DNA from 3 places in the Psychromonas sp. CNPT3 genome. Region 2 is predicted to be linked to each of the others. Evidence: predicted binding sites of a transcription regulator. Region 2 holds the regulator's gene; each other region holds the start of a gene.

Evidence for each region. Region 2 encodes sigma-54, which starts transcription at its own class of promoters, with help from an activator protein. Its sites were predicted from a motif close to GTTGGCACGNNNNTNGNNT; they were not measured.
Region 1: the regulator sigma-54 is predicted to act here: its motif matches at 1,522-1,540, upstream of fliE (flagellar hook-basal body complex protein FliE).
Region 3: the regulator sigma-54 is predicted to act here: its motif matches at 1,964-1,982, upstream of glnA (glutamate--ammonia ligase).

The regions. Positions count from the first base shown of each region.
Region 1 is NC_020802.1:2,491,869-2,496,164, forward strand. It holds gene fliF (flagellar basal-body MS-ring/collar protein FliF) at 1-1,122, opposite strand, end outside; gene fliE (flagellar hook-basal body complex protein FliE) at 1,160-1,486, opposite strand; gene PCNPT3_RS10975 (hypothetical protein) at 1,612-2,184, opposite strand; gene PCNPT3_RS10980 (lipid A deacylase LpxR family protein) at 2,318-3,349, shown strand; gene PCNPT3_RS10985 (ammonium transporter) at 3,724-4,296, opposite strand, start outside.
Region 2 is NC_020802.1:2,290,495-2,294,790, forward strand. It holds gene lptA (lipopolysaccharide transport periplasmic protein LptA) at 1-357, shown strand, start outside; gene lptB (LPS export ABC transporter ATP-binding protein) at 360-1,085, shown strand; gene PCNPT3_RS10125 (RNA polymerase factor sigma-54) at 1,127-2,572, shown strand; gene PCNPT3_RS10130 (PTS sugar transporter subunit IIA) at 2,834-3,280, shown strand; gene rapZ (RNase adapter RapZ) at 3,304-4,143, shown strand.
Region 3 is NC_020802.1:284,467-288,762, forward strand. It holds gene PCNPT3_RS01330 (DUF4124 domain-containing protein) at 1-314, opposite strand, end outside; gene glnA (glutamate--ammonia ligase) at 486-1,904, opposite strand; gene typA (translational GTPase TypA) at 2,303-4,129, shown strand.

The DNA.
Region 1 (4,296 bases), 200 kb from region 2:
AATATGTACGACCGTCGTATCCATTTCATAATTGCGCGTTTCTTCATTATGACTATTACCAATCACGGATTTCTTTTTATCGCCATCTTTACGCAACTCTTCAGGAATAGATGAGGCAGCCGGAGGCTGGTTACTTAATGCACCCGGGATATTGCCTAAAATTGAATTCGTTGATTTTGTTTCGACCAGCATTTCACTGCGCACTGATTTTTTACTGGGATTAAATATTTTTTGGGTTTCTTCTTTGATGGTAAAATCCATCGCCAAATCGACTTCAGAGGTATAATTTGATAGCCCTAAAATAGGAATTAATATGGCATCAATTTTGGATTTATATTCATTCTCACGGCCACGCTCTAATGCAAATTCGGCGCTACTTCGTGACGATAAACCATCTTGACTACCTGAATGCAATAAACGTCCACGTTGGTCGCTCACCGTTACACTATTTGGCGATAAACCTTGGACAGATGAGGCCACAATATCAACAATAGAGTCTATCTCTTGTGCCGATAGAGTATAAGATTTTGAGGTGGTGATCACCACCGTCGCACTGGCTTTTCGCTCTTTGCGGGCAAACACACTTTGCTTGGGAATAGCGAGTAACACTTGTGCTTTTGTGATGTTTTTCATCGACATGATAGCAACCGATATTTGCCTCTCACGGCTGAGTTTTAAACGTTCTCTCTCGACGCGCTGACTCACACCGAAGCCCATATCTTGTAATAAGATATCGTCACCACTATCATTAGTGTCTTGGGTAAGACCTGCACGCGTCATCAATAATTTTATTTTTTGATACTGCTCAGCTTCGACCAGTACGGAATTACCTTCTAACTGATACGTTATTTTTTCTTTATCAAGAAAGTCCAAGGTACTGATCAATTCATCTGTTTGATAATTTCCCAACGGACGATAATCAGGCTGTTTTCCCCACGACCAAATAATAACAACGATAGCAAGTACAATCAAAAGCCCAATGATCATACTTATTTGACGTAAAACATCCACATTAGAAAAAAAGGTAGCTAGCGCCCCTTTTGTTGGTTCAGACATTGAGTCTTCACCATCAAAATTATTATTTTCAATCAACAGCTCAGGAGCATTTTCAGATTCTGCCACTTACTTTCCTTTTAATTCATCATTCCTGCCATAAGAATTAGACAGGCATACTCATCACTTCTTTATATGCTTCAACCATTTTATTACGAATTTGCACTGTCGCATCAAAGGCAAGTCCAGATTTATTTGACGCGATCATGACTTGCGCCAAACTAACATCTGGATCACCCATCTCAAAACTATTACGTAACGAAGATGTATTTTGTTGTAAACCATTCACATTATCAATAGCTTGTTTAAGCATTTGTGAAAAATCAGGTGCATTAGATTTCATGCTTGGCATTGAAAGTTCACTATCAACACCACGGTTTTGTAAACCCGTTAGCTGTAAATTGTTTAATAAAGCCGAATTATTAATATTCATTGTATTTACCTATTTTTTGACACATAGACAGATACAAGCAACTTTTATACCAAGTTAAACTCTGCGCTAAAATAGACAAAAAAAGAGCATATAGTACTGACTTCACTTTATGCTCTTTTTAACGCTTACTTATGTAACTTTTCTAATTCAAGGTTCAGTTCATCATTGGCGCGTTGCGCTTTAAATTCCTGATATAATACATCTTCTTGATCTGCAGACATTGGTCTATCCGCTTTGGTGACTAAGCTTTCAAAAAGTGCTTTAGTCGATTCTTGACCCATCGCCATTAAAACACATAAATTATCTTTACCGGCTATTTTAGTAATATCCATTTTAAGGGGCGTTGTGCCCACTAAAACTTGCTCTGTTATCAATTTAGAGACGCTTGAGAAAGTAGATCCTGATTGAACACCTGTTTTAACTTCTATTTTTTCACGATAGATTTTATCCATCGCACTCACACGCGTTTCGATACGCTGTGCTAAAGATGTGCGTGCAATTGCTAATACTTGTTGCTTATCAATTGACATGTTACCCGAAAACAAGACACATTCAGCAACTGCAATCCCCTCTTCAACTTGCGGGTTTAATATCCAACTCGGGATATCGCCGACAGAAGTCTCTTGTGCAGGGTCACTCGCACAAGCACTTAATAAAAATAAAGTAGACAATCCGATTAATTTATATTTCAATAACATTATTCACCATTCCTTTATAGTTAAAACCCAAAGTATATACACAAAAACAAATTAAGCAGATCCTAGCATAAAAAACATCAACACTTGCTTTGATTTTACAAATTACATGACAGCACTCAGGATCTAAAATAAAATGAAAAAACGTATTCTTCTTCTATTTATTACCTATTTGTACAGTACAGTCTCTTATAGTGCCAATATTTTGGCAAATGAAAAAGAAGACACACTAACTTGGTATCAAGTTACCTTTGACAACGACGTAATGAGCAGATTGCATGCCAGCGATGATGGCTATACTAACGGCCTGCTATTTGCTTGGGCTAAAGCTCCCGTAAACGACTTTAAAAGCATTGACATGCCAGACTGGATCCGCTTTATCAGCGCATGGACCTACCTTGATAAAGGCGCCGAAAAAGATTATTCACTTGCGTATGCTTTATCGCAATCCATGTATACACCTCAAGATATCTCTCAACCTGATTTGATCGAAAATGATCGTCCCTATGCAGGCACTTTATTATGGCAGGCTAAACTACGTAGTTATGCAAATAACCGTGTCGATTCACTTGCATTAAGCTTAGGCGTTGTCGGTCCGGCCTCTTTAGCTCAGCAAACGCAGGACTTAATGCATCAATGGATCGGAGCTTCTAAGCCACGAGGTTGGGATCATCAAATTAAAAATGAACCCGTTTTTCGACTTACCGCAGAGCATGTTGAACGCTTTTATACGTATAAACTCACACCGAACATTAGCTTTGACAGCAGTCTTTATAGTGAAGTGGGTATCGGTAATTTACGCAGTGATATCGGCACTGGCATAACGCTTCGTTTAGGTACCTCTCTCGACGATAATTATGCATCCATAAACCCGACGAGTAGTGCCATGCAAAATAGTTTTAAAACTGATGGAGCACCTTGGCAGTGGCAAGCCTTTACTTCCCTTTATGCTAGCTATCTTTTTAATGATATTACCCTTAATGGCAACACTTTTGCAGACAGTCATTATGTTGATATTATTCCCCAACGCTTGCTTTTGAGTCTCGGGGTCGCGATAAGCTACAAAAAATGGGGAATGATTTTTTCTGTGCAGCATGCCAATAAAGACTTTGAAGGCCAAGAGTCAAATAATCAATATGGCTCACTCAGCGTAACTTACCATTATTAACAGAGATCCATATTACTTGCGCTACGTTATCAAACACTGGCACGGATAAAAACTTAAGGGATAACCATTGTTAATGGCTATCCCTTTTTTATTGTGTTGCCGGCAGGATCGATCTTCGAGCGAGCGTCAAAATTTGATTTACTGATTTCACATTTTGATGCTCTGCATATAACGTTACCAAGCATGTACTAATACCAAAGGATCTAAAAATGTGATCCATCTTGCTTGTTGAAATTATCCCATCCTACGTTGTGAGTTTTGAAGTGAGAACAACTATCTTCTACAACTCACGCCGTGCTAGTGTTAATTTTTCCTGCGTAATACATGAAAACTTAATTAATTCCTTTGGTATAACCTAGCAACTTTATGGCTTATTAATCGGTAAATTCTGGATAAGCTTCTAGCCCACAATCATGCAAATCCATTCCAGCATCTTCTTGGGCTGCACTCACGCGAATTCCCATGATCCGTTTAAGTAACCACCAAATGAGTAACGAAGCTAAAAATACAAAGCCAAAAATACTCACAATGCCATAAATTTGTGTTAAAAAAGAGGCCTTATCATTACTCAATGGCACTACCAATAACGCAAAAACACCACAAACACCATGTACGGATAATGCACCAACAGGATCATCTAGTTTTAATTTGTCAAAAAGTAAAATACTGTAGATCACCAATACACCCGCACATGCGCCTACCAGTGTTGCCATCAATGGCGAGGGTGACAAGGGGTCGGCCGTTATTGCAACAAGACCCGCTAAGGCGCCATTTAAAATCATCGTTAAATCCGCTTTCCCCCATTTCCATTTATTAATAAGTAGGGCGCTAATTGCGCCGGCGGCGGCCGCTGTATTCGTATTGACAAAAATACGGCTGACCGCAGAGGCGTTTTCCATATCCGAGATATACAGCTGAGAGCCACCATTAAAACCAAACCAGCCCAT
Region 2 (4,296 bases):
ATCATAAAAGCAGATAAACTCATTGTCACCCGTACTGCACAGCCTAATCATGAGCAAATGTTAGCAAAAGGTAACGTCGCTACTTTTTATCAAACACAAGAAGATGGTCGGCCTTTTAATGCGCAAGCAAATAGCATTCATTATGATGTCGCTAAATCTAAAATCACGCTAACAGGCAATGCACAAGTTAAGCAATTAGACAGTCGCATTAACGGCGCTAAAATTATTTATTATTTAAACACCGAAGAGTTGATTGTGATGAGTGATAAAAATAATGAAAAACGGGTTAAAACGGTTTTTTTACCGGCTCAGTTTGAAAAAAACAACAATAAACCTAACTCAACAAAAGAAAAATAAAAATGGCTGAATTGATCGCAACGGGACTCGTAAAAAGTTACAAAGGACGCACCGTCGTAAATGGCGTTAATTTAACCGTTAAAACGGGTGAAATTGTCGGTTTATTAGGCCCAAATGGCGCAGGAAAAACCACCTCATTTTACATGGTGGTAGGCCTGGTTAAACAAGATGAAGGTAAAATATGCATTGATGATGAAGATATCTCACATCAACCCATGCACATTAGAGCGCAAAAAGGGATTGGTTATTTACCTCAAGAAGCCTCTATTTTCAGACGTCTAACCGTAACTGAAAACATTATGGGTATATTACAAACGCGTAAAAACCTAACGTCTGCCCAGCGCACTGAAAAATTGAATGCGTTACTTAATGACTTTAATATTAATCATATTAAAGATAACAAAGGCATGAGCCTCTCTGGGGGTGAAAGGCGACGCGTAGAAATAGCCAGAGCACTCGCAACCGATCCAAAGTTTATTTTATTAGATGAACCTTTTGCCGGTGTTGATCCTATTTCAGTACTCGATATTAAAAAAATTATTGAACAACTACGCGATCGAGGCTTAGGCGTTTTAATCACGGATCACAATGTACGCGAAACATTAGATGTATGTCAGCACTCATATATCGTTAGCCATGGAGAAATAATCGCGATAGGAACTCAGGAGGAGATCCTATCTAATGCCAAAGTTAAAGAAGTCTATTTAGGCGATGCATTTAAGCTATAGTTATCGTCATTAACTCTACTAGTAAGGAAGAAAGTATTTTGATAAAACAAGGTTTACAATTGAAAATGGGTCAGCAACTTGCAATGACCCCTCAATTACAACAAGCAATCAAATTATTACAACTTTCTACCTTAGACTTACAACAAGAGATCCAAAATGCGCTCGATGAAAATCCTCTTCTTGAGCAAGAGGATGATAGTGGCCTTGAAGACATAAAAAAAGAACAAGATAGTAGTCAAATAGATACTGCTGAGGCGATCTCTAAACTAGAGTTTTCTGATGATCTTCCGGTCGAAAATAACTGGGATGAGGCCTATACTCCGCCTCCGACCACCACCATCTCATCCGGACGAAGCTCCTTTGATGGCGAAGATCGTGTTTATCAAGGCGAATCCTGTACCACTTTACAAGATCATCTTGTTTGGCAAATGCAATTAACTCCCTTTTCTGATACCGATTTATTAATTGCAGCCAATATCATCGATTCTATCGATGAATCAGGCTATTTAACCAGTAGCTGTGAATCCATTTTAGAAAGCTTGCAAAAAGATGTAGATGATTTAGAGCTCGATGAAATATTAGCCGTCCTTAAGCGTATACAACATTTTGACCCGGTTGGCGTTGCCTCTCGAGGCACAAAAGAGTGCTTACAAATTCAATTACGAAATCTAAGTGAAGATACGCCTTGGCGCCAAGAAGCGTTAATGATCCTTGATCAACATATGCAACTTTTAGCAAGCCGTGATTATCGAACGTTGGCACGAAAGACTAAATTAAAAGAAGCACAATTAGCCCATATTATGCGTTTAATACAAAGCCTTGAGCCTCGCCCAGGTAATAAAATAGAGAGCAGTCAGGCGCAATATATTGTGCCAGATGTGTATGTAAAAAAAATAGCGGATCAATGGTGCGTCTCTTTAAATCAAGACTGTGATCCAAATTTATCTATAAACCAACATTATGCAGACCTTTGTAAAGGCAAGATCAGTAAAGCTGACAACGCATTTATTAAAGGCCATTTACAAGAAGCAAAGTGGTTTATCAAAAGTTTAGAAAGTCGTAATGATACCTTATTAAAGGTTTCAAAATGCATTGTAGAGCAGCAACAAGATTTTTTTGAACTCGGTGATGAAGCGATGAAGCCGATGGTACTCAATGATGTCGCCTTTGAAGTCGAAATGCACGAATCAACAATCTCTCGCGTCACCACCCAAAAATTTATGCATACGCCACGTGGTATTTATGAATTAAAATTTTTCTTCTCAAGTCATGTGGCGACAGAAAGTGGCGGAGAGTGCTCGTCCACCGCTATTCGCGCTTTAATTAAAAAATTAGTCGCAAGCGAACCTAATAACAAACCATTAAGTGATAACAAAATGACAAAATTACTTGATGATCAAGGTATTAAAGTGGCTCGACGTACCGTTGCAAAATATCGAGAATCCTTAGGCATCCCCCCGTCAAATCAAAGAAAACAGTTAATTTAATGCACTATAATGAGTTATAAGTATGATAAAAATTAAAAAATAGTGATTTACACATGGCAATGCACTTACAACCTGCTAAACTCGCGCCTTTTCAATAAAAAGAAAAAGCGCTTAGCAAAAAAATAGCTAGGAGCGCATCGTTCATGTTAATGTTATTGTTATTATTGCGTTATTTAAACGCTTAATATTTATACATCAGCTTGTTTAAAATAAAGATGATTATCTCTGTTGCATCTATTGAACAGAAAAAAAGTGATCCCTATGAAAATATCTACCTTAATAACTGAAGATTCAGTCTTTAGCCAAGTAAATTGCAACAGCAAAAAATCGGCTTTAGAAAAAATAAGTATTAGTGCGGCTAAAACATTGAACCTTGATCATCAAGTTCTCTTTAATGAACTCATTGCCCGAGAAAAAATCGGCTCAACAGCGGTTGGCTCTGGTGTTGCGATCCCACATATTAAAATTTCCAGCGACTTACCCGCAACAGGTGTTTTTTTACAATGCCAAAAGGGTATTGATTATGATGCATCAGATGGTAAAAGTGTGGATATTTTATTTGCTATCTTTGTGCCCGAAGATCGTTGCCAAGAGTATTTAAGCGCGCTTGCAACCATCAGTGAAAAATTATTAGATAAAACACTCTTACGCCAATTAAGAAGTGCGACCGACGATAAAATATTGTTTGAATGCTTACAATGTAATTAAAAATCAATTAAGGGATCTTAACTATGAAGTTAATCATCATCAGTGGCCGCTCTGGATCGGGTAAAACTATCGCACTACATGTGCTTGAAGATCTGGGTTATAACTGTATTGATGGGATCCCTTTTGCCTTACTTGAACAATTATTAGAAAATGTCGATGCTAAGCACAATAAAGTGGCGATTAGCTTAGACGTACGTAATCTTCCCGGTGAATCCTCGCAGATAGCTGATTTATTGCAACGCTTGCAAGACAAAGTCGAAAGCGACATCATTTACATTGATGCTGACAGTACAGAGCTTATTCGGCGCTATAGCGAAACCAGACGATTACATCCTCTTTCTAAGCAAAAAATGTCCTTATCACAAGCATTAGAATTAGAGCACTTACTGTTACAACCTATCAAAGAGAAAGCCTCTCTCGTTATTGATACTACGACCCTATCTATTCATGATCTCAATGAGCGTTTAAAAATTTATTTACAAGGTAGCAGTAAAAGTAAACTTCTTTTAGTCATTCAATCCTTTGGTTTTAAATATATGCATCCCGAAGATGCTGATTACATGTTTGATGTGCGTTTTTTGCCTAACCCACACTGGCAAGAAGACTTACGACAATATACCGGACTTGATCCTTGCATCGAAGAGTATTTAGATGCCTTTCCCGTCGTAAAGCAAACGATTAATCAAATCGATAATTTATTCCAATCATGGCTTGGACATTTAGAAAATAATAATCGTCATTATGTCACCATTGCAATTGGGTGTACTGGTGGAAAGCATCGCTCCGTTTATGTCGCGGAGCAACTGGCGAAGCGCTTTAAAAATCATTACCCGGTACAAATTGAACATAAATGTTTAAAATAACGATAAAGCAGTAGCTATCAGCAAACAAATCTCTACAATACGCAATAACTTAAGCGGTAAAATACATAAGATCGCTAAGCAAACAAGGTGTCTTGACTTACTATAATATAAAAACAACAAAATAAGAGCCGAATTTAAAGGCCATACACAAAA
Region 3 (4,296 bases), 1.0 Mb from region 2:
AGTTCCCCATTATTACTGCGCAGTGCCATATCATTGCGTGGATAATTGATATTGGCTTGATAAGCGATAATTTTTGTTTTTTGTTTTTCAAAGGATTTTTTTTCAATGATATGTTGCGATGTGTTCACTTCACTTTTGTTAGGCACAGCAAAAACATTATTGATTTTAATCTCGATAGGTTTATTGTTTTCATTGGCTTTATCGGAAAAATGCACATTACCTTGGGCATCTATAGTTTTATAAATGGTGGTATCGGAGGCGTAAACACTGGCACTGAAAAGGCCGAAGAAAAAGAGGTAAATGAATAAAGGCATGAGTATATTCCTTATACAAAATAAAGTATTCGATGTTTGTGTTTAATTTTTTTGCATGAGACTCGATATTTGCTTATCTCGTTTGCATGTAAAACTAAGCATACCTTTTAAAATATAAAAAAACCCGCATAAGTGCGGGTTTTTATATTTAATATTGTATGGGAAACGTAATTATACGCTGTAGTACAATTCAAACTCTTTTGGATGTGTTGCTTGTGAAACGGCTTCACACTCTGCTTTTTTAAGTTTAATAAAAGCATCAATTGAAGAGTTCGAGAACACGTCACCGTGAAGAAGGAACTCTCTGTCTTTATCAAGGGCTGCTAGCGCCTCTTCAAAAGATACGGCAACTTGTGGAATTGAATCCGCTTCTTCTTGAGGAAGATCATAAAGATCTTTATCAAGCGCTTCACCCGGATCAATTTTATTCTTAATGCCGTCAAGACCTGCCATTAGCATCACAGAAAAACCTAAATAAGGGTTCATGGTTGGATCTGGGAAACGCACTTCGATACGTGATGCTTTCGGTGAAGGCACAACAGGAATGCGAATAGATGCACTACGGTTACCCGCAGAATAAGCAAGCATGACAGGGGCTTCAAAACCAGGGATAAGGCGTTTGTATGAGTTAGTTGATGCATTAGTATAAGCATTGATAGCTTTAGCATGCTTAATAATACCGCCAATATAATAGAGCGCCATTTGTGATAGACCACCATAAAGGTCGCCAGAGAATAAATTCACGCCATCTTTCGCAAGTGATTGGTGACAATGATTACCTGAGCCATTATCGCCCACAAGAGGTTTAGGCATGAAGGTGGCTGTTTGGCCGTAAGCGTGCGCTACATTGTGTACCACATATTTGTAAATTTGTAATTCATCTGCTTTTTTTACAATGGTATTAAAGCGGCAAGCAATTTCATTTTGACCGGCAGTCGCAACTTCATGGTGATGCGCTTCAACGATCAAGCCCATCTCTTCCATGATCAAACACATAGCCGAGCGAATATTTTGGCCACTATCAACGGGTGAAACTGGGAAATAACCGCCTTTAATACCTGGGCGATGACCTGTATTACCTTCTTCGTAAACAGTGCCAGAGTTCCAAGACGCTTCTTTAGCATCAATCGCATAAAAAGCACCATTAATACTGTTTGAGTAACGAACGTCATCGAATAGGAAGAATTCAGGCTCAGGGCCAAATAAAATAGTATCCGCAAGACCAGTTGAGCGCATGTACGCTTCTGCGCGTTTAGCGACAGAGCGGGGATCGCGATCGTAACCAAGCATAGTTTTTGGCTCGAGAACATCACACCGCAAGTTTAGCGTTAGCTCATCGGTAAAAGGGTCAATGACCGCAGTACTTGGATCGGGCATTAAAATCATGTCTGAATCTTGAATACCTTTCCAGCCTGCAATTGATGACCCATCAAACATTTTACCGTCTTCAAAAAAATCTTCGGTTACTTGGTGAAAGGGTACTGAAACGTGTTGCTCTTTACCGTGAGTATCAGTAAAACGTAAGTCAACGAATTTTACGTCTTGCTCTTGAATCAGATCAAGTACGTCTTGTGCAGTTTTTACAGACATTTTTACAACCTCAATTGATATAAATAATGATGTGTTTAACAATAACTAATAAACAAGTATAGCGAGAACCATGCCAACTTGCAGAGTAGCATTTATAAGGGGCTTGATGATATTAAATTGAACTTTGCACCATTTAGGTGCTTTTTTGCGCATAAATGGTGCTGAGATATGTCTTAAATACGCAAATATACAAAATAAATTATTTATTGTGCATTTATATTTATTGTGACGTAGTTAAAACTTTCTATTTCTCAAATAATGGTTACAATGTGCGCACTTCGGTTCGGATACATTTACTGTGTTCTAAAGTAACCAAACAGATACCAATTAGGCCAATTTCACTCCCTGTAAATTAACCTAATTGGTATTTTTCTACCATTATTATTTTGAGGCGCATCATGTCGTTAGATAAATTAAGAAATATTGCCATCATTGCTCACGTTGATCACGGTAAAACTACCCTTGTTGATAAATTGCTAGAGCAATCAGGAACATTACACACACGTGGCGGTAATGAAGAACGCGTCATGGACTCTAATGATTTAGAGAAAGAGCGTGGCATTACTATCCTTGCTAAAAACACAGCGATTGAGTGGAACGGTTACCACATCAATATCGTAGATACTCCTGGACATGCTGACTTCGGTGGCGAAGTTGAGCGTATTATGTCTATGGTAGACAGTGTTTGTTTGCTTGTTGATGCAGTTGATGGCCCTATGCCACAAACTCGTTTTGTAACACAAAAAGCATTTGCACAAGGTTTAAAACCAATTGTTATTATTAACAAAATTGATAAACCTGGCGCGCGTCCTGAATGGGTAATGGATCAAGTATTTGATTTGTTTGATAACTTAGGTGCTACTGATGAGCAGTTAGACTTTAAAGTTATTTACGCATCAGCACTTAATGGTTGGGCTAATTCAGAAACTGAAGAGCCAACAGAAAACATGGAATCATTATTCCAAGCAATTGTAGATCATGTTGAACCACCAAAAGGTGATCGCGATGGTGATTTCCAAATGCAGATCTCACAACTTGATCATAATGCTTATGTTGGTGTTATCGGCGTAGGTCGTATTATGCGTGGTAGTGTTAAAGTTAACCAACAAGTAACCGTAATTGGTAGTGATGGTAAACAGCGTAAAGGTAAAGTTGGCCAAGTATTAGGTTACTTAGGACTTGAGCGTTACGATATTGATATCGCAGAAGCGGGTAATATTGTTGCAATCAGTGGTTTAGGCGAACTTAAAATTTCTGATACAGTTTGTGCACCAAATAATGTTGAAGCATTACCACCACTTAGTGTTGATGAACCAACGGTTACCATGACTTTCCAAGTTAATAACTCACCATTTTGTGGTAAAGAAGGTAAATTCGTTACTTCACGTAATATTTTAGACCGTTTAAATAAAGAGCTTGTGCATAATGTTGCACTTAAAGTGGAAGAAACGGGTGATCCTGATAAATTTAAAGTATCAGGTCGTGGTGAACTACATCTTGCAATCTTAATTGAAAACATGCGTCGTGAAGGTTTCGAGCTCGCAGTATCTCGTCCTGAAGTTATCGAACGAATGATTGACGGTGTGTTGCATGAGCCAATGGAAACATTGACTGTTGATTGTGAAGATCAGCATCAAGGTGGCATCATGGAGCAATTAGGCATACGTAAAGCTGAATTGACTAACATGATCCCAGATGGCAAAGGCCGTATACGTTTAGACTTTATGATCCCAAGTCGTGGTTTGATCGGTTTCCAAACTGAATTTATGACAATGACATCTGGCTCTGGTCTTCTTTACCATAGTTTTGATCATTACGGTCCCCATAAAGGTGGCAATATTGGTCAACGTCAAAACGGCGTATTAGTTTGTAATCAAGCGGGTAAAGCGGTTACTTACTCATTGTTCTTCTTACAAGATCGTGGTCGTCTGTTCTTAGGTCATGCAACAGAAGTATACGAAGGTCAAATCATCGGTATGCATAACCGTTCAAACGATTTAACGGTTAACTGTATTCGTGGTAAACAACTGACTAACGTACGTTCTTCTGGTACTGATGAAGCGCAAACGCTTTCACCTTTTATCGACATGACACTTGAGCAAGCGCTTGAGTTCATTGATGTTGATGAATTGGTTGAAGTAACACCAAAAAGCATTCGTATTCGTAAGAAATTATTAACAGAAAACGAACGTAAACGTGCAGCTCGCCCTAAAAAAGGTGCGTAATTAAATACGTTTAATGTTTTAAAAATCCCTTATCAGCTCAGCTGGTAAGGGATTTTTTTTATCTTTTTTTCGCGCCGTTTAAACCTAACGTTTTAAACGTTATCCGCATGTGACTTCATATAACGAACTAATACGGCTTAGCTTATCAGTATAAAAGGGAAACAGTG